Regions from separate parts of the Parashewanella sp. 2304DJ23-3 genome, predicted to be linked through region 1. Evidence: predicted binding sites of a transcription regulator. Region 1 holds the regulator's gene; the other holds the start of a gene.
What was found. Region 1 encodes LexA, which represses DNA repair genes until DNA is damaged. Its sites were predicted from a motif close to TACTGTATNNNNATACAGTA; they were not measured.

Region 1 (14,320 bases):
TTTTTATACAGACATTGATATAAGTTATAACAGATCCAATTTGTATAAATAACAAACTGCATGAATACTGGAATGCCTAAAAAATACTTTTAAAATATGGTTCTAGGAGAAGTGAGCATGCAGTATAAGGTTTTCACAAAAACACTCTTAGCCATTGGAATGGCCCCCTTCTTTGCACACGCAATAGATTCATCAAAGGATTCTTTTCAACCTGCAACAAATGGTCAATACATTGTTGTATTAAAATCCCCGGTTAAAAATTCGGTAATGACAGCAGAAGGCTTTAACAGTATGCAAGCCGACTTTGTGGATAACCAAGCATTAGATGTAGAAAATAATAATCCTGATGTCCAAGTTGGTAAAAAATTCCATAATCTGATTGACGGCTTTGTGGTTAAAACGAGTAAAAAGCAAGCTGAAAAGTTAGCAAAGAAATCAAACGTTGCGTATGTAGAACCAAACTATATTTTATCTTTACCTCCCGTCGAGCAAAGTGCACAAGCTAGCTACAGTAAAGCGGACGCTAAGAAAGTCGACTGGGGACTATCACGTCTGAATGCCCGTAACCTATCGGATGTAATTCCTGATAATTATACTTCAGAGTACGATGGACACGGCGTAACTGCTTATGTTGTTGATTCTGGTGTAAATTACAACCATCAAGAGTTTCAAGGTCGAGCTTCAGTTTATATAAAACAAACTGGGTGGTTAAGTAGAGGTGACTATGAAAAAGATCCTCAGGGAGTGCAAGGTGATTGTAATGGTCATGGCACCCATGTCGCTGGAACTATTGGTGGATATAACACTGGGGTCGCCAATAACGTTACCATAGTAGGTGTGAAGGTTCTGAGTTGTAAAGGGAGCGGTTCAATAAGCGATATTATTGCAGGCTTGGAAGAAGTCGATTATTTAAACAGTCAATCGACACAACCAGGGGTTGTGAATATGAGTTTAGGTGGTCCAGGCCATAGTCCAGCATTGAAGGATGCCGTCGACGAATTAGTTGATGATGGCATTACTGTGGTGGTTGCTGCAGGTAATTTAGGAGAGATGTCTGAAGATGCTCTTAAGAAGTCTGGCCCCGAATCTCCTGATGCATGCTTAGGTGACCCTTCAAGCTACTCAAATGCGATTACGGTTGGCGCTACTGATAAAACAGATGCTCGTGCAGATTATTCCTATTTTGGAAGTTGTACCGATATTCTTGCTCCGGGTTCAAAAATTCTCTCGTCGTGGAATACTGGAAATGACATGTATGCCGAATTGAGTGGTACTTCAATGGCTAGTCCACATGTAGCAGGGGTCGTTGCTCAGTATTTACAAGAAAAGCCTAATTCATCTCCTAGAGATATTAAGAACGAGTTAATCAGTAATTCCACCATAGGTGTCATTGATATGAACCCTCAAACCTCATTTACTTATCCGTTTGGAGAGAGGGAAGTGGATAATGAAAATCAATTAGCCAGTCAAACTCAAAACAGATTGCTGTATGTTAACCCGTAGACTCTAATTCGCTTTCAGTAATAAAAAGCTGGCCATTACTGTGCCAGCTTTTTTATTACCATTGAAAGCAAACAAAAATAAGATATAAGAATTTAAGTTTGTTTGAAAAATGACTAAAGCCAATACTGTGTTTTCGGACAAGTGTTAAACTTGGAGTATGAAACATGCGGTATTCAGCGTTTTCTAAAGTTTTCTTTACCATAGGCCTAGTCCCTTTCCTAGTGCAGGCCAATAATTCAACAAGTCATATTGTTCAACCTGCTAAGAATGGAAACTACATCGTCGTTCTAAAATCATTACCTCACAACTCAGTCATGACAGCTCAAGGTGTCAATGATATGCGGGAAGAGTTCGTGGAGGCGCAAGCTAATAAGGTATCAAATAGTCTTGGTGCTGACGTTCATCAGAAATTTCATCGGGTTTTAAATGGTTTTGTTGTTAAAGCTAATGCGCAACAAGCAAAACAACTCGGCAATGAAGCTGATGTGGCTTATGTTGAACCAGACGGCAAAATGTCGACGATGCCTTTATCTAGTGACATTACGGATCATCAACAAGACAATGCTGATTGGGGCTTGGCTCGTATTGTTCAACATGAGTTATCGAATGTGGATGGAACTTACCATTATCAATATGACGGTCAAGGGGTGACTGCGTATATTGTTGATACTGGCGTTAATATCACTCATTCAGATTTTGGTGGGCGTGCATCGGTGTACGTAAAAACCAAAGTGGGCTATCAACAAAATCCTCAAGAAACAAAAGACACCCATTGGGATTGTAATGGTCATGGTACCCATGTTGCTGGAACCATTGGCGGTAGCACGTATGGTGTCGCAAAAGATGTAAATATTGTTGGAGTAAGTGTACTCGGGTGCAGTGGACAAGGGGCTGATAGCCAAGTGATTGCAGGATTAGAAGAAGTGCTTAAGTTATCTGAGCAGTCACCTAAATCACGAAGTGTGGTGAATATGAGCTTAGGTGGAACAGCAAGTAAAGCGGTTGACCAAGCCGTTGATAAGCTCGTTAAAGCTGATATACCCGTTGTTGTAGCAGCGGGAAATAAAACTAAATTATTGTTTGATTCGTTTGACGCTTGTCAGGTATCACCTGCGCAAGACGAAAGTGCGATTACAGTTGGTGCTACTGATAACAAGGATCAGCGTGCGGAATATTCTTACTTAGGTAAATGTACTGACCTCTTTGCTCCAGGCTCGAATATTAAGTCAGACTGGATGGGAAGCAATGATGCCACGAATACCATCAGCGGCACTTCAATGGCATCACCACATGTTGCAGGTGTTGTGGCACTTTATTTGCAGGAAAACCCTAATTTAAGCCCGCAACAAGTAAAAGATGAGCTAATGCAACGCTCCACTGCTGGCGTCATTAATATGAACACGCATTGGTGGTCTCCCCATACTAAATCGTTATCTAAAGACACGCCCAATAACCTACTTTATGCTTTACCAGATAAATCATAATCAGCTTCTCATTGAACTAGAGCCGGTAGGCTCTAGTTTTCAATACTTTCTCATAATTTGAACGATATCGCTGATTAAAGCGCTAGTTTTTATCTGTGGAATTTTGCCCAGCTCAGCGGATTTTGGCTTTATCATGGCAAAACGCTCTCCTTTAGGAGAAATCAACACAATCGACGCACTGTGATCCACAAGATAGCTATCACCGTCTCCAACCATTGAATAAGCCATACCCAAGCTTCGAGTAATTGGAATTAATTGCTTGTGTTCTGCGGTCACGGCAATGAAGTCTGAATTAAAAAATTGGATATAGCTATTCAGCTTCTCAGGTGTGTCTCGTTGTGGGTCAACCGAAATTAACACGACTTGAATTGGGGCTACAGCATTAAGTTTAGGAAATGCATTGCTGAGTTTACTCATTGTGGTTGGGCAAATATCAGGGCAGGAAGTATACCCTGCAAATAACAAACTCCATTTACCTGTTAACTGTTCTTGAGTGAAAGCGTTTCCTTTGTGATCGGTCATTGAAAAGTTGATCACCGGCCTAGGCTTGGGAAAAAGTTGGGTTGTGGTTAATTCAAGCGGTTTGTCTTGAACATACCAAGCTGTAAGGCCTCCTGCTAGCAACAGGATTGCTAGCAGGCTGAATTGGGCTATTTTTTTCATTTACAACAAACCCCAAAGGTAATGATCCGCTAACAGTATGATAAACAGTAACATTAAGTGATAAATCGAAACTTTGAAAACATTCATGGCAAGTCCAGAGTAATCGGCATATTTAAGTTGCCAAGCCTTATAAATAAACCATGCACTTAAAATACTGGAACCAACAAGATAAATACCTCCACTCATACCAACGATTACAGGAAGTAAACAAGCGATAGCTAATAAGATGGTATAAAGAAAAATACAGGTCTTAGTGAAGTCAATACCATGTGTTACAGGGAGCATTGGTACGTCGACTTTTGCGTATTCTTTTTGCCTATGAATGGCTAAAGCCCAGAAATGAGGTGGCGTCCAAGTAAAGATGATGATGACAAGTAATAAAGCGTGGCCGTGAAATTCATTCGTCATGGCTGTCCAGCCGAGTAATGGTGGCATGGCACCAGCTAAGCCACCTATTACAATATTTTGCGACGTGGCGCGCTTTAAATAAGCGGTATAAATAACGGCATAGCCAACCAGGCTTGCGAGAGTTAGCCAAGCTGTTAAGGGGTTAGTAAGCGCATACAAAATAGCAAAGCCAAATACACCAATAGCAACCGCAAAGGTAACGGCCTTGGTGGTAGAAACTCTGCCTTTTGGAAGTGGACGATTGTATGTTCGAGCCATTACGCCATCAATCCGGCGATCAATGAGGTGATTGAATGCAGCCGCAGAGCCCGCCATCATTCCGATACCTATTAACCCACTGATTAATGGTGTTAATGCTAATTGTCCATCCGTCGTTAAGCACATCCCAACCAATACAGTGAGAAGCATCAACGCTACAACTTTAGGTTTGGTCATTTCCAAATAGTCACGCCAATTAAACATTAAGTTGGCATGGGTGTTTAGGGTGATATTTTTATTCATGTAACGCTCCTTGTTCATGCTCTTTTTCTGATGGCGTAATTAAGGTAAATCAGTGATAGCAGCAATAATGCCGCCCCACCGTTATGGGCAACCGCAACAGGCAATGGTAATAAAAATTCGATATTACTCACGCCTAATAATACTTGGAGAACCAAAAGCGCCAACATTACTCCTGCACCATGTTTAATGATGCTTGAATGGCTTTTAAGTAATCTCAAACCTAACCAGAGAATCAATAAACTGGTTACAATTGCCCAAATTCGATGTGCAACATGTATGGTCATTCGTGTGTAGTGATCAAGCACGCCATATTCGAAGCTGATATGATCACCTTGAAAAGGAGAAAATGCCTTGGCGATATTAAGGTTGTTCCACCAATCCCCCTGACAAATAGGCAGGGTGGTACAAGTTAACGCTGCATAATTTGATGACGTCCAACCGCCGAGCATAATCTGCCCTATAAGCGCCAGCATTGCGATTAGCGCTAAATTTTTAAACCCTTTGGCAAAGTGATCCCCACCTTCAATATTGAGTGGTTTGACTCTCAAATACATCAAAAACAACAGTGCAATTAACGTAAAACCACCGAGTAAATGGGACATAACAATAATGGGCATTAGCATCATCGTAACTGTCCACATACCCAACAAGGCTTGGAATATAATCAAAGCACTGATAAAAATGGGGAGTTTTGTTGGCGTGTTTTTTGTTCGTAAGCAATAAATTAAAATTCCGAAAACCATTAGGCCAAGCGTGCCTGCAAGGTAACGGTGAATCATCTCTAACCAGGCTTTTTTCGGTTCAACTTCAAGGCCTGGAAAGTGTTGTTCTGCCTTAGCAAGTTCATGCTCACCCGTCGGGACTTTTAATTGGCCGTAACACCCAGGCCAGTCTGGGCAGCCAAGCCCTGCATCTGCAAGCCGTGTGTAAGCGCCCATTAAAATCACGATGAACGTAAATACGATCGATATTTTGAGAATTGTTTTTAGTGTCATTAACCTACCCTCGACAGTTTCAACATTTTTCGCAAGTCGTTCATCATGGCTTTACCTTGCAATAAGCGCTGTTTTTCGTTGTCTTTCAGGTTATATCGAGTGACGAGTTTTCCGAGGGGATCAGCAATGATAATTTGCTGTTTGTTTAACTGATGTCGCAATGGGGTACTAATGGGAGCCGTGGTAAATTGATAAGCTGCTAACGCAGCTTTATCACTGTTTTCTGTTAATAACACGACAGGTTCAACTCGGCCTTGTTCGCGACCAAGAGCAGTGTGAGTTTGCTTAAGGAGGTATAACTGTTGCTGGCACGGTTTATCACAATGCTCAGGTAGCAGAAAAACAATTTGCCATTTCTTGGGGTGAGGGTTTGTCATTTCCAATGTGTTATAGGCAAGTGTTTCTGGTAACAATTCACCTTTATTGGTTTGTCCACCATCATAAAGATTCAGTGATAGTACGATTTTTGCTGCGATAACAGGTAAAACAAAAACGGCAATGAGCGCAATAAGTGCTTTTTTATTTTTTGTCTTGATAGAGTTCATCCTTGCTCCTTTTAACACTGACTTTAAATGCTGAAAAAACGGGAAAAGAAGTGAATATCGGTTTTAATAACACGATGCCGATAATGAATAATGCAATTGCCATCGAAAACCATTGCATGGCATAGCCAAAATGTTTTTTTGCAGGCATTGGAATGGGCTGCCAAGGTTTTGCGAGTGGCTTATGTTGAGCGTCGAACGCAACAGTTTCTGGTTGAAGTACAACAGGAAACAAGGCTCGCTGTAGTTGTTGCGATAACTGAGCAATATTTAAGTTTTGAATTCGAATCATGGGTCCCATTTCTGGATGGAGTTGATCACTCATAGGGTTGCTTTCTCGGTAATATAAGCGCCCTTTAAACTGTTGCTGCTGATACGTAATCACAGTTGGAAGCTCACTGCGATCCGGGTTTGCCTGAATAAATCCAAGTTCGACCAATATGGCGGGTTGTTCAGGGGTGATCTCCATCAGTTGATAAATTAAATAGCCGACCTTTCCTTGATTGACTTGGTTATCTAAAGCGATAAGTGGTGAGATTGTTGGAGAGGCTGATACGGTAAGTTGCCTACCTAATAACTCAGAAAAGTTCTTCTGTTGGCTCAACGATTGAGTTGTGAGAGAGGGTAATTGCTGTCGCAGAATAAGCTGTTGTTCAATATCTTGTTTCTCATAACCACGATTAAGTTGCCAAGCACCTAATTTTATTAATAATATGAGTAGACTAAGAAATAACACACTGGCTAATAACTTACTTTTAAATAGCCTAGAGAGAGGTGACCCTGTGGATACCCTATTGCTTTTTAAAGTTGTACTCGTTTTACTGCTACTGTTCATCATTTTTAATCTAGGCCGCGCCTTATTTATTATGGTTAGAAGCGATAACAAACAATCTATGAGTCGTTATTTAGGGCGTCGAGTTATGCTTTCAGCACTCGTTGTGATAGCGCTTATTTTAGCGATTGGGCTTGGTTGGATTCATCCAAACCCTACGCCTTACTAAGCCACCAAAACTGCTGGTGGCTGATGTATTAAAGTACGTACACAAATACAAATAGGCACAGCCAGACAACATCAACAAAGTGCCAATACCAACTACCAGCTTGGAAGGCAAAATGATTATCTGGTTTAAAGTGACCTTTCAAGATCCTAATGAATAAAGTAATTAAGAAAATGGTACCTATGGTTACGTGAAGGCCATGGAATCCGGTCAACATGAAGAAAGTATTACCATAAACGCCCGACTCTAGTGTTAAACCGAGTTCGGTATACGCATGAATATATTCGTGAACTTGTAGATACAAGAAACCAAGCCCAAGTAAAATAGTTAACGACAACCAGGCTTTTAACGCTCCACGCTTACCTTTTTCTAGTGCAACATGTGCAAAGTGCAGTGTTACAGAAGAAATTAATAGGATAATGGTGTTATACAAAGGTAAACCATGCCAAGGCATCGCTTGGGTGGTGTCACCTTTTGGTGTTGTAGTTAATGGCCAAATGGCTTCAAAATTCGGCCATAAAACCTCATGTGTTGCAGTCGAATGGTATTCTCCACCCAGCCACGGCACAGAAAACATGCGGATGAAGAACAGCGCGCCAAAAAAGGCACCGAAAAACATCACTTCAGAAAAGATAAACCAACTCATTCCCTGACGGAAAGAGCGATCCATTTGTGGCGAATATAAACCTTGATTCGATTCATTGATAACGGTTTTAAACCAGCCGTACATCAAATAAAGAATCGTTAAAAAGCCAGCACCTAAAGCGATTAAGCCTATCGGACTAGCGTGAGTTTCAAGTTCTGCAATAAAGTGTCCGGCGCCAAACGCCATTAAAAATAACCCTATTGCCCCGACAATTGGCCAGCCACTCTGGGCTGGAACATAATAATGTTGATGGGTACTCATTGTGTTGCTCCTTGCACTTTCGCTAACGCTGCTTGTGAAGACGCTGTAACATCAAACAAAGTATAGGAAAGGGTGAGAGTATTTATTGAAGATGGTAAATCTGGATCAATAAAGAAAATTAGGGGTAGTTCACTGTCCGCACCAGCAGCAAGTGGTTGCTGGTTAAAGCAAAAACATTCAGTTTTATGGAAATACAGCGCTCCCTGCCCAGGCGATACTGAGGGTACCGCTTGGCCAACTGCAGCACTAGACGATAAATTTTTCGCAATGAAATTGGTTCGTATCAGTTCACCGGGGTGAACTTTCATTGTATTCACCTGTGGTCCAAACTCCCAGTTCATACCGGGAGGGATTTGAGCCATGAATTCGATATTCACTAAACGGGTTTTATCGACAACTTGTTCAGCAGTATATGCTTTCGCCGAGGTTGCTGTCTTTCCATTAATACCAAGTGTTTGGCACATGATGTCGTACAGTGGAACTAAGGCAAACCCAAAACCGAACATGGCAATTGAACCGCCAATCAGCCACAAGACCAGCTTTTTATTGGATGTCTTTCCATGTTTTGGATTGATGTTTGGGTCTGCAGCCATATTACTTTATCTCCGGTGGTGTAGTGAACGAGTGATAAGGTGCAGGGCTTGGAATATCCCACTCTAAGCCTTCAGCACCTTCCCACGATCTCGCCTCTGCTTTTTCACCACCTCGGATACACTTGATTACCAGCACTAAGAACAGTAACTGTGATAAACCAAATGCAAAGCCACCAATAGAAACCACTTCATTGATGTTGGCAAATTGAATATTGTAATCCGGTATACGGCGTGGCATGCCAGCCAGTCCGACAAAGTGCATTGGGAAGAACAATACATTCACTGAAATCAACGAGCACCAGAAATGCCATTTAGCTAGGGTGTGGTTGTACATATGTCCTGTCCACTTTGGTAACCAGTAATAGGCCGCCGCCATAATCGAGAATACGGCTCCTGTCACGAGTACATAGTGGAAGTGGGCAACTACAAAGTAGGTGTCATGGTATTGGAAGTCAGCCGGTGTCATTGCCAGCATCAAACCTGAAAAACCACCTATCGTGAATAGAATCACGAAAGCAATGGCCCAAAGCATAGGAGGTTCATAAGAAATCGAACCTTTCCACATGGTCGCCACCCAGTTGAATACCTTCACTCCTGTTGGAACAGCAATTAACATGGTGCAGTACATGAAGAACAGTTCAGCGACTAACGGCATCCCTGTAGTAAACATGTGATGAGCCCACACTAAAAACGACAGAATTGCGATGCTGGCAACGGCGTACACCATTGATGAGTAACCAAACAGCTTTTTACGAGCAAAGGTTGGGATGATGGCAGAGACAATACCGAAAGCCGGTAAGATCATGATGTAAACTTCAGGGTGACCAAAGAACCAGAAAATATGCTGGAACATCACCGGGTCACCACCACCTGCTGCATCAAAGAAGCTGGTACCAAAGAACTTATCGGTCAGTACCATTGTGACCGCACCCGCAAGAACAGGCATCACTGCAATTAATAAAAAGGCAGTAATTAACCAAGTCCAGACGAATAACGGTAACTTCATCCATGTCATGCCTGGTGCTCTTAAATTGATAATAGTGACAATGACGTTAATGGCGCCCATTATCGAACTTATCCCCATGATGTGGATGGAAAACACAAAGAGTGCTGTGCTATCCCCACTGTAGTGGGTAGAGAGTGGTGCATAGAAAGTCCAACCAAAGTTTGGCCCTCCTCCCTCCATAAATAACGAGCTTAACAGGATCAAAAACGCAAACGGTAGAATCCAAAAGCTGAGATTGTTCATTCTGGGTAGTGCCATGTCTGGCGCACCGATCATCATGGGAATTAGCCAGTTAGCAAGTCCTGTGAAGGCAGGCATTACGGCCCCAAACACCATGATTAATCCATGAACTGTGGTCATTTGGTTAAAGAAGTTAGGCTCAACCAATTGCAAACCGGGCTCAAATAATTCAGCACGGATCACCATTGCCATTGATCCGCCGGTTAAAAACATAATAAAACTTAACCACAGATATAAAGTACCAATATCTTTATGGTTGGTGGTTAGCACCCATCGCATTAGGCCCTTTGGTGGCTGATGATGCGAATGATCGTCATGATGTTCAGAGTTTGGCTCTGTTTCAAGCTGATCATTTTGAGGGTTTAATGTTGTCATGCTATTTCCCCTACTTTTGCTTTTCTACTTTTACGACATCAGCAGCTTGCACTGCGTCGCCAGTATTGTTGCCCCACGCATTTCGCTCGTAGGTAATGACTGCCGCAATCTCTTCAGCTGTAAGCTGTTTGTCAAAAGCTGGCATCGCAGAACCTGGGAAACCGTGCGTCACGATATAGATATGATCATGTACAGGCCCGGTGGCAACAGGGCTGCCCTTTAAGTGTGGGAATACACCAGGAAGTCCCATACCATTTGGCTGGTGGCAGACGGCGCAGTGAGCCGTGTAAACCTTTTCACCTTTGGCATAGAGCTCGTCTTTAGAAAGCGTTTTAGACAGTGAAGCTTTAGCTTGCGCTTTGGCTTTTTTAGCTTCGTCTTTTTGGGTGATTATCCATCTATCAAATTCTTCACCAGAAACGGCTTTGACAACGATAGGCATAAACCCGTGGCCTTTACCGCAGAGCTCAGTACACTGGCCACGATACGTTCCTTCTTCGTCAATTTTTGCCCAGGTTTCATTGATAAAACCAGGGTTTGCATCTTTTTTAACGGCGAATGCTGGCATCCACCAAGAATGAATGACGTCGTCAGAAGTGACTAAGAAGCGGATTTTTCGGTCTGTAGGGAGAACAAGTGGTTTATCCACTTCAAGCAAGTAATGCTCATCTTTATCTTTTTTGTTGTCGATTTCATCCTGAGGTGTCGTTAATAAGCTATAAAAGCTAACACCCTTGTCGAAATAGTCGTAGTGCCATTTCCACTGCGAACCCGTAATTTTTACGGTCAAATCAGAGTCACTAGGATCTTCCATTGCAACAAGTGTTTTTGTTGCTGGAATTGCCATACTGATAAGAATAATAAATGGAATGATTGTCCACAAAATTTCCACTTTAGTACTTTCGTGAAAATTCGCAGCGACTGCACCCTTTGATTTGCGGTGCTTGATCATGGCATAAATCATAATGCCAAAGACAATTACCCCGATTACGCAACAGATGTAAAAAATCGTCATATGTAGGTGATATACCTTATGACTTATTTCTGTTACCCCTTGAGTCATGTTAAAGCGCATTTCTTCAGCCCATACTGATGGGGTCAAGAAAGCCGCTAACATACAATACAACAATTGCTTCACTAGACGTCTCCTCTGCCAATTGCAAAAGCAACTACAAAGAAAAGTCACACGTTAATACTTAGCTCCATGCTAACTTTTCAGTTCCCTAAAAAAGCTTATCGATATCAAAGTGCAATGGTGGTGTTGTTGTTTTCGTTGACTCAATCGCTAATGACTAGCAGGTCGGTCATCCAGTAAATCTGTTTACGGCTCTGGGTGTATACCACTCGTGCGCTTACTGCTGAATTTACTCAAATTAAAATTTGAGATATCAACTTTATAAAACAGGGTCGTTAATTCGAATGTTTGTTAAGCGAAAAATTTCGCATTTTTGTAACAATTTAAGATTAGTTACTCACTCTACATTACTTGCTGTTTAAAGATTGATCAAGATCATGTTTCATGTAATTAGATGAAATATTAGTTAATTTTTTATTTTTGCGAATGTAAAAGGAGATTGTTGGTGTGAGTTTAATGTCCATGAATTTGTTAATGAAATGATCTTTTTCGAGGCAAGATTGAATGAGGTTGCGAGTTTAACTCAGAACCAGACTGGAGAATCATACCTTTGGCACAAGCGGATTTACTGACGAGTTCTAATCGACGAATATCTCGTTGATCGAGTGTTGATGTCCAACAAATAACAGCACTACTTGTGCCGTTGGTGAGTGCCTTTTCTAACGCCCACAGTGCTTCAACATCATCTTTGGTATGAACCAATAAAACACGATCCATTTTTACACCCGACTGGGCTAGGATGGATTTATAATTATTATGATTAGGGTTTATGAGAACAATCCAACGACCCTGATGGCTTAATGTGGCAAGTTCAGAGCTTAATGCGATCAGCTCTTGCTCACCGCTGCTTTTAATTTGGAGCGTTTGAATGCTCTGAATTTGATCTGAGTACAGGGTGTCTGGCTGAACCCAAACACCAGGGTGAGATGTTGCAGAAGAGCGAACTATCATAGCCACTCCCCGTTTCTTATCACACCGACAGCTAAGCCTTCGATAGAGAGTTGTTGGAAGCTTAAATCAATTTCAATGGGCTGATATTCTTCATTTTCGGCATGAAGATAAACGACGTTGCCTTTCTGTTCAAAGCGCTTCACAGTGACGTCATCTTCAACACGAGCAACAACAACTTGACCATTTGATGCTTGTTGTTGTTTATGAACAGCAAGTAAATCACCTTCCAAAATGCCAATATCTTTCATACTGTCGCCTTTAACGCGCAATAAGAAGTCTGCACCGGGTTTAAACAGGTTGCCATCAACTTGATAATATTGCTCAACATGCTCTTGAGCCAGTATTGGTTCACCTGCAGCGACTTGTCCGATCAAAGGTAGACCATCTTGAACCTCAAGTTCTTGAGATAGACGGATACCACGTGATGTGCCTGGTATGATTTCTATATAACCTTTTTTGGCTAAGGCTTTTAGATGCTCTTCAGCGGCGTTAGCACTGCGAAAGCCTAAACGTTTTGCTATCTCCGCTCGGGTAGGAGGCATGCCTGTTTCAGAAATATTCAGACGAATAAGTTCTAAAATCTCGGCTTGTCTGGCAGTTAAAGGTCTCATTTCTACACACTCGCTGTTCGCTTATACAGTTACTGTTATTATATACAGTAAAGTCCTGTGTGCAACCAATAATTAAGCAATCCTGTTTAGGTTATTTGCTATAAGTTTGATATCCTAGCGTTTTGACTCTTTTATATTTCAAGCGCTAAGTAGAAGAATGACTAAGCATAATTCCTGGTTTTTTAAGGCACTTCGTACAGTGCAAAATTGGTTTGTTCATACCGTCGTTGTCCCTCAGCAACCATTTTCTGATCTCAATTTAGATGCCGATAGACCGATTGTTTACGTGATGAAAACTGAGTCGGTGAGTGATATTTCAGCGTTAAGTGAAGTAACAGAATCACTGGGCTTGCCTAGCCCGTATGATGATATTCAAATCAAAAACGAATCAGTGCCAAGGGTTGTCTGTTTGGCACCTGCAAAGCCTATGATAGGCAAGGCATCAAAAACGAATGTTTTTTTAGGCAACTTTAAGCAGTTGTTAAATTTACACCAGCAAGATTCGTCTCTGGATGTTCAGCTATTACCTGTCAGTATGTATTGGGGAAGAATACCAGGCAAAGAAGATGACACGATGAAAGCGGCGGTGCTAGAGCGTGAAAGCCCAACGTGGTTACGCAAGTGCCTAATGATTCTGTTTTTAGGCCGTCATAATTTTATTCAATTTTCTAATGCTGTTTCATTGCGCTATATGGCGGATGAGCATGGAAGTGACGAACGAATTGCTCATAAACTTGCACGTGTTGCGCGAGTTCATTTTCGCCGCCAAAGAAAAGTGATGACTGGGCCTGATTTGCCAAATCGTCAAGTAATGTTTAAAGAGCTTTTGAATTCAGAAAGCATTCAAAAAGCCATTAATGAACAAGCGGCCAGTAAAAAAATCTCAAAGCAAGAAGCGAAAGCCAATGCTGAGAATTATCTTGATGAAATCGCAGCAAACTATTCAGATAGCTTAGTTCGTATTGCTGAGCGGTTACTGACATGGTTATGGAATAAGCTGTATAAAGGCATTAATATTCGTGGAGCTGAACTCGTACGTCAGCTGCATCACGATGGTCATGAAATTGTGTATGTGCCGTGTCATCGTAGTCACATGGATTACCTGTTGCTTTCATATATCCTTTATTATGAAGGCATGGTGCCTCCGCATATTGCTGCTGGTATTAACCTTAACTTTTGGCCGGCAGGCCCAATGTTCCGCAAAGGTGGCGCCTTCTTTATTCGACGCAGCTTTAATGGCAATAAATTGTATACCGCCGTTTTTAAAGGCTACCTCGATCTACTTTTTAATAAAGGCTATTCAGTAGAGTATTTCACCGAAGGTGGTCGCTCTCGCACAGGACGTCTACTCAACCCTAAAACGGGTATGTTAGCGATGACGGTAAGCAGTGTGCTTCGAGGCATCGAA
Region 2 (5,457 bases), on a different contig from region 1:
AGCATCTGGCAAAGTTTCTAAATCTGCATTCTTGAATTTGTAATTAACGCTGATTGAAGTCAGTTCAATCGGTTGTTCGATAATCGGTGCATTGAGCATTTCTTTGATTGCCGCTTTAATGCGCTGATTAAACGTTACGTCTTCATAACCTAATTCCGCAAATGCGTCGTTTAAAATCGGCAATAACAGCTTATACGAACTGACTATAGATTGAGTGTTCATTGTTTGTAATAAGTCAGCGTACATGTCGTATCGATGATAACTGTCGGGATCTAAGTAAATTTTGTCAGTAACGTCTAATGCATCAAAACTTTGATTAGGGCCAATTAATGGGCTGGCTTTGCGAGCGAGTTCACCATGAGCCAAGTTATCAACAAAAACAACAAACTGGCGAGCTAAGTTCTTATTCAACAACACATTGTTGATCGAAAGTCCTTTAAAGGCCTCGAGAGTTTGTTCACGAACAAAAGCATCACTCTGATTCAACTTCGGTAACTCAGGTTTAGCTGGTTTTGGCTCTTCTTTTACAGGCTCTGGCTGAGGCTCAGGTTCTGGTGCTTTGACTTGTGGTTCAGGCTCTGGCTCAGGGATAGTCTCTGTAGGAATTGGTTTTTCAGGAAGCGCATCAGGCACTTGAACCGTCGTATCTTCCGGAGTTTGAGTTTGAGTTGGTTCTTCAGGTTGATTTAAATAGTAATACCCACCAACAGCAGCAATCGCGAGTAAGGCAGCAACGGCAATAACAACACCTTTGCCGCCCTTGGTCGTCTCTGATTGGGTAATTCTGTCTTCTTGATTTGCTTGCATATCTCTTCCTACTTCCTGAGCGTCATGCTCTCAATCATGCTGAATTGAATATGAATGTCAATCCGCCATTTGTTTCATTTGATTACGCTTGAACGTATTTATCTCTATCACCAAGCCAGCGCTGGATAAGCGCATCGACATTTTCTGGTACTTGATTCAAAACGTGGCCAGCCAATTTTTGCACTTGTGGAACCAGTGCTTGATCTCGAGTTAAATCAGCGACTTTCATATCCGCTAGACCTGTTTGTTTGGTACCAAGAACTTCACCAGGACCTCGTATTTCAAGATCTTTTTGTGCGATAACAAAGCCATCGTTACTTTGTCTCAGTACGCCTAAACGCTGCTTGGCCGTTAGAGTTAATGGTGATTTATAAAGCATCACACAATGACTTTCGATAGCACCACGACCTACACGACCTCTTAATTGGTGCAATTGTGCTAATCCCAATCGCTCTGGGTTTTCAATAATCATTAAACTTGCGTTAGGCACGTTTACACCAACCTCAATTACGGTTGTAGCAACGAGTAAATCAATTTCACCCGTGTTGAATTGATCCATGATCGCTTGTTTTTCGCTACTTTTAAGGCGACCGTGAACCAGTCCTATCTTTAGTTCCGGCAATTGCTGTTTTAGTTCCTCTGCCGTGTCTTCAGCTGCTTGACATTCGAGCACTTCAGATTCGTCAATCAGAGTACAAACCCAATAGGCTTGGCGTTTATCTTGAGTTGCTGCAATCCTTACTCGTTCAATCACATCTTGGCGTCGACTGTCGGCGATGGCTACGGTTGTCACTGGTGTACGCCCAGGTGGTAACTCATCGATAACGGAAGTATCAAGATCGGCGTAAGCTGTCATGGCCAAGGTTCTTGGGATTGGTGTCGCCGTCATGATCAATTGATGAGGGTAAAATCCTTGATGTACGCCCTTTTCTCTCAAGCCTAATCGCTGGTGAACACCAAAGCGATGTTGTTCATCAATAATGGTTAGGGCGAGGTTTTTATATTCAACAGAGTCTTGAAAGATAGCGTGAGTGCCAATAATGATATGAGCACTACCACTCTTAATGCTCTCCAAGGATTGCTCTCTTGCTTTTCCTTTTAATTTACCTGCAAGCCAACCGACACTTAATCCGAGAGGTTCAAACCATTCTTTAAAATTATTGGCATGCTGCTCTGCTAACAGTTCTGTCGGTGCCATCAATGCAACTTGATAACCATTTTCGATAACTTGTAATGCAGCTAGTGCAGCGACTAAAGTCTTTCCAGAGCCCACATCACCTTGGACTAAACGCATCATGGGTGATGTTTGTTCTAAGTCCCGGCATATTTCGGCAACGACTCGTTGCTGGGCATTCGTCGGCTTGAATGGTAACTCTTTTAAAAACGGATTTAGTAACTGGCCTGAAGCACTAAGAGGTTTCGCTGCATCTTGATTACTTTTGTGCCTCAGTTTCAGCATACTGAGGTTATGCGCTAACAACTCTTCTTGCACTAGACGTTGTTGCGCTGGATGAGTACCGTTTTCTAGATCAAGTAGTGATACATCACAGGTCGGTCGGTGCAATGTTCGAATCGCATCGGCTAAGGATACTTGGTTCGGTCTTAATTCTGGAGGTAATAACTCAGTAAGACCACCGTCTTTAAGCATATCGAGTGCTTGATCAGTAAGCTTTATCCAACTTGCCTGTTTTAATCCCTCTGTAGAAGGGTAAATCGGCGTTAAGGTTTCTGCCAAATCAATGGGTTGTTCAGGGCTTTGAATTCGATAATCAGGGTGGATGATTTCGGCCTGATATTTCCCTGTTTTTAACTCCCCATAGGCTTTAATCATACGGCCTTTAAGCATGGAGTTATGTTGAGCGGCTGAAAAATTAAAAAAGCGTAGCGTCAAACTACCTGTTTCATCTCTCACATCACAGGTCAGCATACGTTTGCGCCCATAAATGATTTTAGAAGATTGAATTTCAGCGAGAATTGTACCGTGCATTCCTGGCATTAAATCTACAATCGGATAGATTCGAGTGCGATCTTCATAGCGCAAAGGTAAATGAAACAACAGATCTTGAACCGTGTGGATACTCAGTTTGTCGAGTTTTTCGGCAACCTTTTTTGCAACTCCTTTGAGCTCGGTTATTGGGATTTGATCCAATCGCTGCAAGATATTCGCATCCAAGTACTGTGAATTTATACATATATTAACAGAATGGATGGCTTTGACAATTTGAAATTAAATTCATACTAAATAGTACAGACAATGACTATTTTTTTAATGAGGGCAAGCTTAATAGGTTGGCGAAATAATGGCTAAATAATCAGGCACTGCATGGGTTTCAATATTAATCAGTTCTTTAACAATTACAGCATCAGTGTTCATAATTTAGTTTCTCGAATCTCATCAGGGTTACTTATAACAGAATGGATTTTTGCAAAGCTTTTTTGTTTTAAATTCATTGGATAAAATCCTTCTAATGCTTTTTTTACAGCTTGGCTGTTCTGACTTGGGGTAGCATTAATTAAATCGATTATAGAGTTAAGCCATCCTTGTATTGGGCCTACCATTTGCTCGACGTAGATAGGTTTATACTCAAACCAATCGGAATTTACTCGATCATGTTCTTTATTGCTGCAGAAAATGTTGAAAAGGTATTCATTATTAATATTTAAGACATACACGCCATCACCAGTCCCTCTGGAAAATAAACTTGTAGGATTATCACTTAAATATTTTGTTACATAATCTGAAGTTAAAGACATAATAATACTTTAATCCATAGCTTTTTATACCTTACCATCGTGCTGATCAGTATGGGGTATTCGTTTTTTGGAGTAAAATTAAAGCTGCTTATAACGTTGTTTTTAAAACATTTATTTTTTATAGGGACAATAGATAATAACCTCTATCTTTAAATTCAAAAAAGTCCAGTACCTGCATTTTTCCTTTTTTAGTGTGAGCAAAGTAAGAGTGTTGATTCTCTTCTGCAATAAAGGTGATCATGTGATGGTACTTGCTAGAGCTCAACCGTTTTATCTCAGTCACGAGTTGCTCGAAGATAGAGTGACCTCGATGATCTTGATGTATCCAGATAGGACCATATTGGCAGCTGTTTTTGTCTGAAAACTGAGGGTGCTCAAGTAATATGTGTTTGAGGATGCTTTTATAGATAGGCCAATGTTTAAATGCCTTCCAATCTGCTGCTATGACATACCCAATGATGTTTGAATTAACCTCTGCAACGACTATCCAGCCATAATTTAGGAATGATTTAAGATCATTCAAGCTAAACCCTTGGCCATGCATTTGTTCTGAATTAGATGACAGTTCGGCGTTAAGATGAGTTTGTTCTAGCTGAGCGAGTGTTGCGAGATCATTTATCGTTGCTTGGCGTATTTTCATATTAATTATAGGTTACAGAAAATACGCCAATTATCTTTTAAATGGCAAGATAAAGCGATTACTTTTGCTTGTCTGCAACGAGTTTAGCTGCCGTTAATAACAATTCAGGTTCTGCACGAACTCGGAAGTTAGGGTTCACATATTGGAAGTGAATCAGACCCGATTTATCACTCAAGAAAATAGCAGGAACTGGCAGAATAATGCGCATATCGCCATTACCAATATCAACGAGCTTTTCTTTTAAATCAGGCACACGTGCATAGCGAGCCGTAACCTTTTTGCTGGTGTAAAACGCCACGCCAAATGCTTGTGCCGCTTTATTATCAGCATCAGAGAGCAACATATAATCAAGCTTATTCTTGGTCATCGATTTACGCAGCTTTTCTGGTGAATCAGGAGAAATACCGACTAATTGAAAACCCATTTCGATAAGCTTTGGTTGAATACCTTGTAACTGTCCCATTTGCATATTACAAAATGGACACCAACCGCCACGATAGAAAAAGAATATGGTTGGTTTTTGTTGAACAAGGTTTTGAAGATTGACGTGCTTGCCATCTAAACCTTGCAGAGTAACATTTGGAATATCGTGACCATTAAGCAATGGCGCAACATCATTATCAGAGAGGGCAACAGGTTTTGCAGCGAGACTAAAGCTCATTATAATTGCAAAAGCTGCAACAATTTGTCGTAGCATGGGACAGATCCTTTTTTGTTGTTGACTTCGAAATCATCAACAAAGACCTGCCCAATAGAGCATTTATTTCATTTATTTCGCTTTTTTAGTCGCATTGAGTTTTACACGGCGCCCTGAAAGGTTTTTCTCAGCAACAACTTGTTCACGAACATTATCCGTGCGTTCACGTTTCTTACTGAAGCTTCGGCGTTTTTGCAGTTGCTTCAATAACAAGTCGCGGTTACTGACTTCATAGCCTGGCACCATGATACGGCGAATTTTTTGGCCGATGAGCTTTTCAATATCCTTTAGAATGCGTTCTTCTTCGCGGCTCACAAATGAAATTGCGACGCCAGATTTACCTGCACGACCTGTACGGCCGATTCGGTGTACGTAATCTTCAGCTAAAAATGGCATATCAAAGTTAACTACGTATTCAAGTTCTTGAATATCAAGGCCACGAGCTGCAACTTCCGTTGACACCAATACTTTTAACTTACCTTCTTCAAATTCACGTAAAGCGCGACGGCGGCTGCCTTGGTTTTTTTCGCCATGAATCACTTTAGATGGAATTCCATCA

Region 2: recG (ATP-dependent DNA helicase RecG) is a predicted target of LexA. The motif match lies at 2,982-3,001, and genes of this name have one in related genera.

Annotation. Positions count from the first base shown of each region.
Region 1 is NZ_JBWQOH010000011.1:6,888-21,207, forward strand. Features, by position in the region: gene AC1EU2_RS16045 (S8 family peptidase) at 118-1,503, shown strand; gene AC1EU2_RS16050 (S8 family peptidase) at 1,668-2,987, shown strand; gene AC1EU2_RS16055 (SCO family protein) at 3,027-3,650, opposite strand; gene cyoE (heme o synthase) at 3,651-4,559, opposite strand; gene AC1EU2_RS16065 (COX15/CtaA family protein) at 4,574-5,554, opposite strand; gene AC1EU2_RS16070 (hypothetical protein) at 5,554-6,099, opposite strand; gene AC1EU2_RS16075 (SURF1 family protein) at 6,074-6,832, opposite strand; gene AC1EU2_RS16080 (DUF2909 domain-containing protein) at 6,879-7,097, shown strand; gene AC1EU2_RS16085 (cytochrome c oxidase subunit 3) at 7,126-8,001, opposite strand; gene AC1EU2_RS16090 (cytochrome c oxidase assembly protein) at 7,998-8,594, opposite strand; gene ctaD (cytochrome c oxidase subunit I) at 8,596-10,215, opposite strand; partial or broken gene coxB (cytochrome c oxidase subunit II) at 10,250-11,353, opposite strand; gene AC1EU2_RS16105 (SulA-like leucine-rich domain-containing protein) at 11,822-12,301, opposite strand; gene lexA (transcriptional repressor LexA) at 12,298-12,912, opposite strand; gene plsB (glycerol-3-phosphate 1-O-acyltransferase PlsB) at 13,070-14,320, shown strand, end outside.
Region 2 is NZ_JBWQOH010000001.1:1,033,859-1,039,315, reverse strand. Features, by position in the region: gene AC1EU2_RS04560 (DUF3014 domain-containing protein) at 1-807, opposite strand, end outside; gene recG (ATP-dependent DNA helicase RecG) at 890-2,965, opposite strand; gene AC1EU2_RS04550 (hypothetical protein) at 3,178-3,561, opposite strand; gene AC1EU2_RS04545 (N-acetyltransferase family protein) at 3,680-4,201, opposite strand; gene AC1EU2_RS04540 (peroxiredoxin-like family protein) at 4,260-4,898, opposite strand; gene AC1EU2_RS04535 (DEAD/DEAH box helicase) at 4,971-5,457, opposite strand, start outside.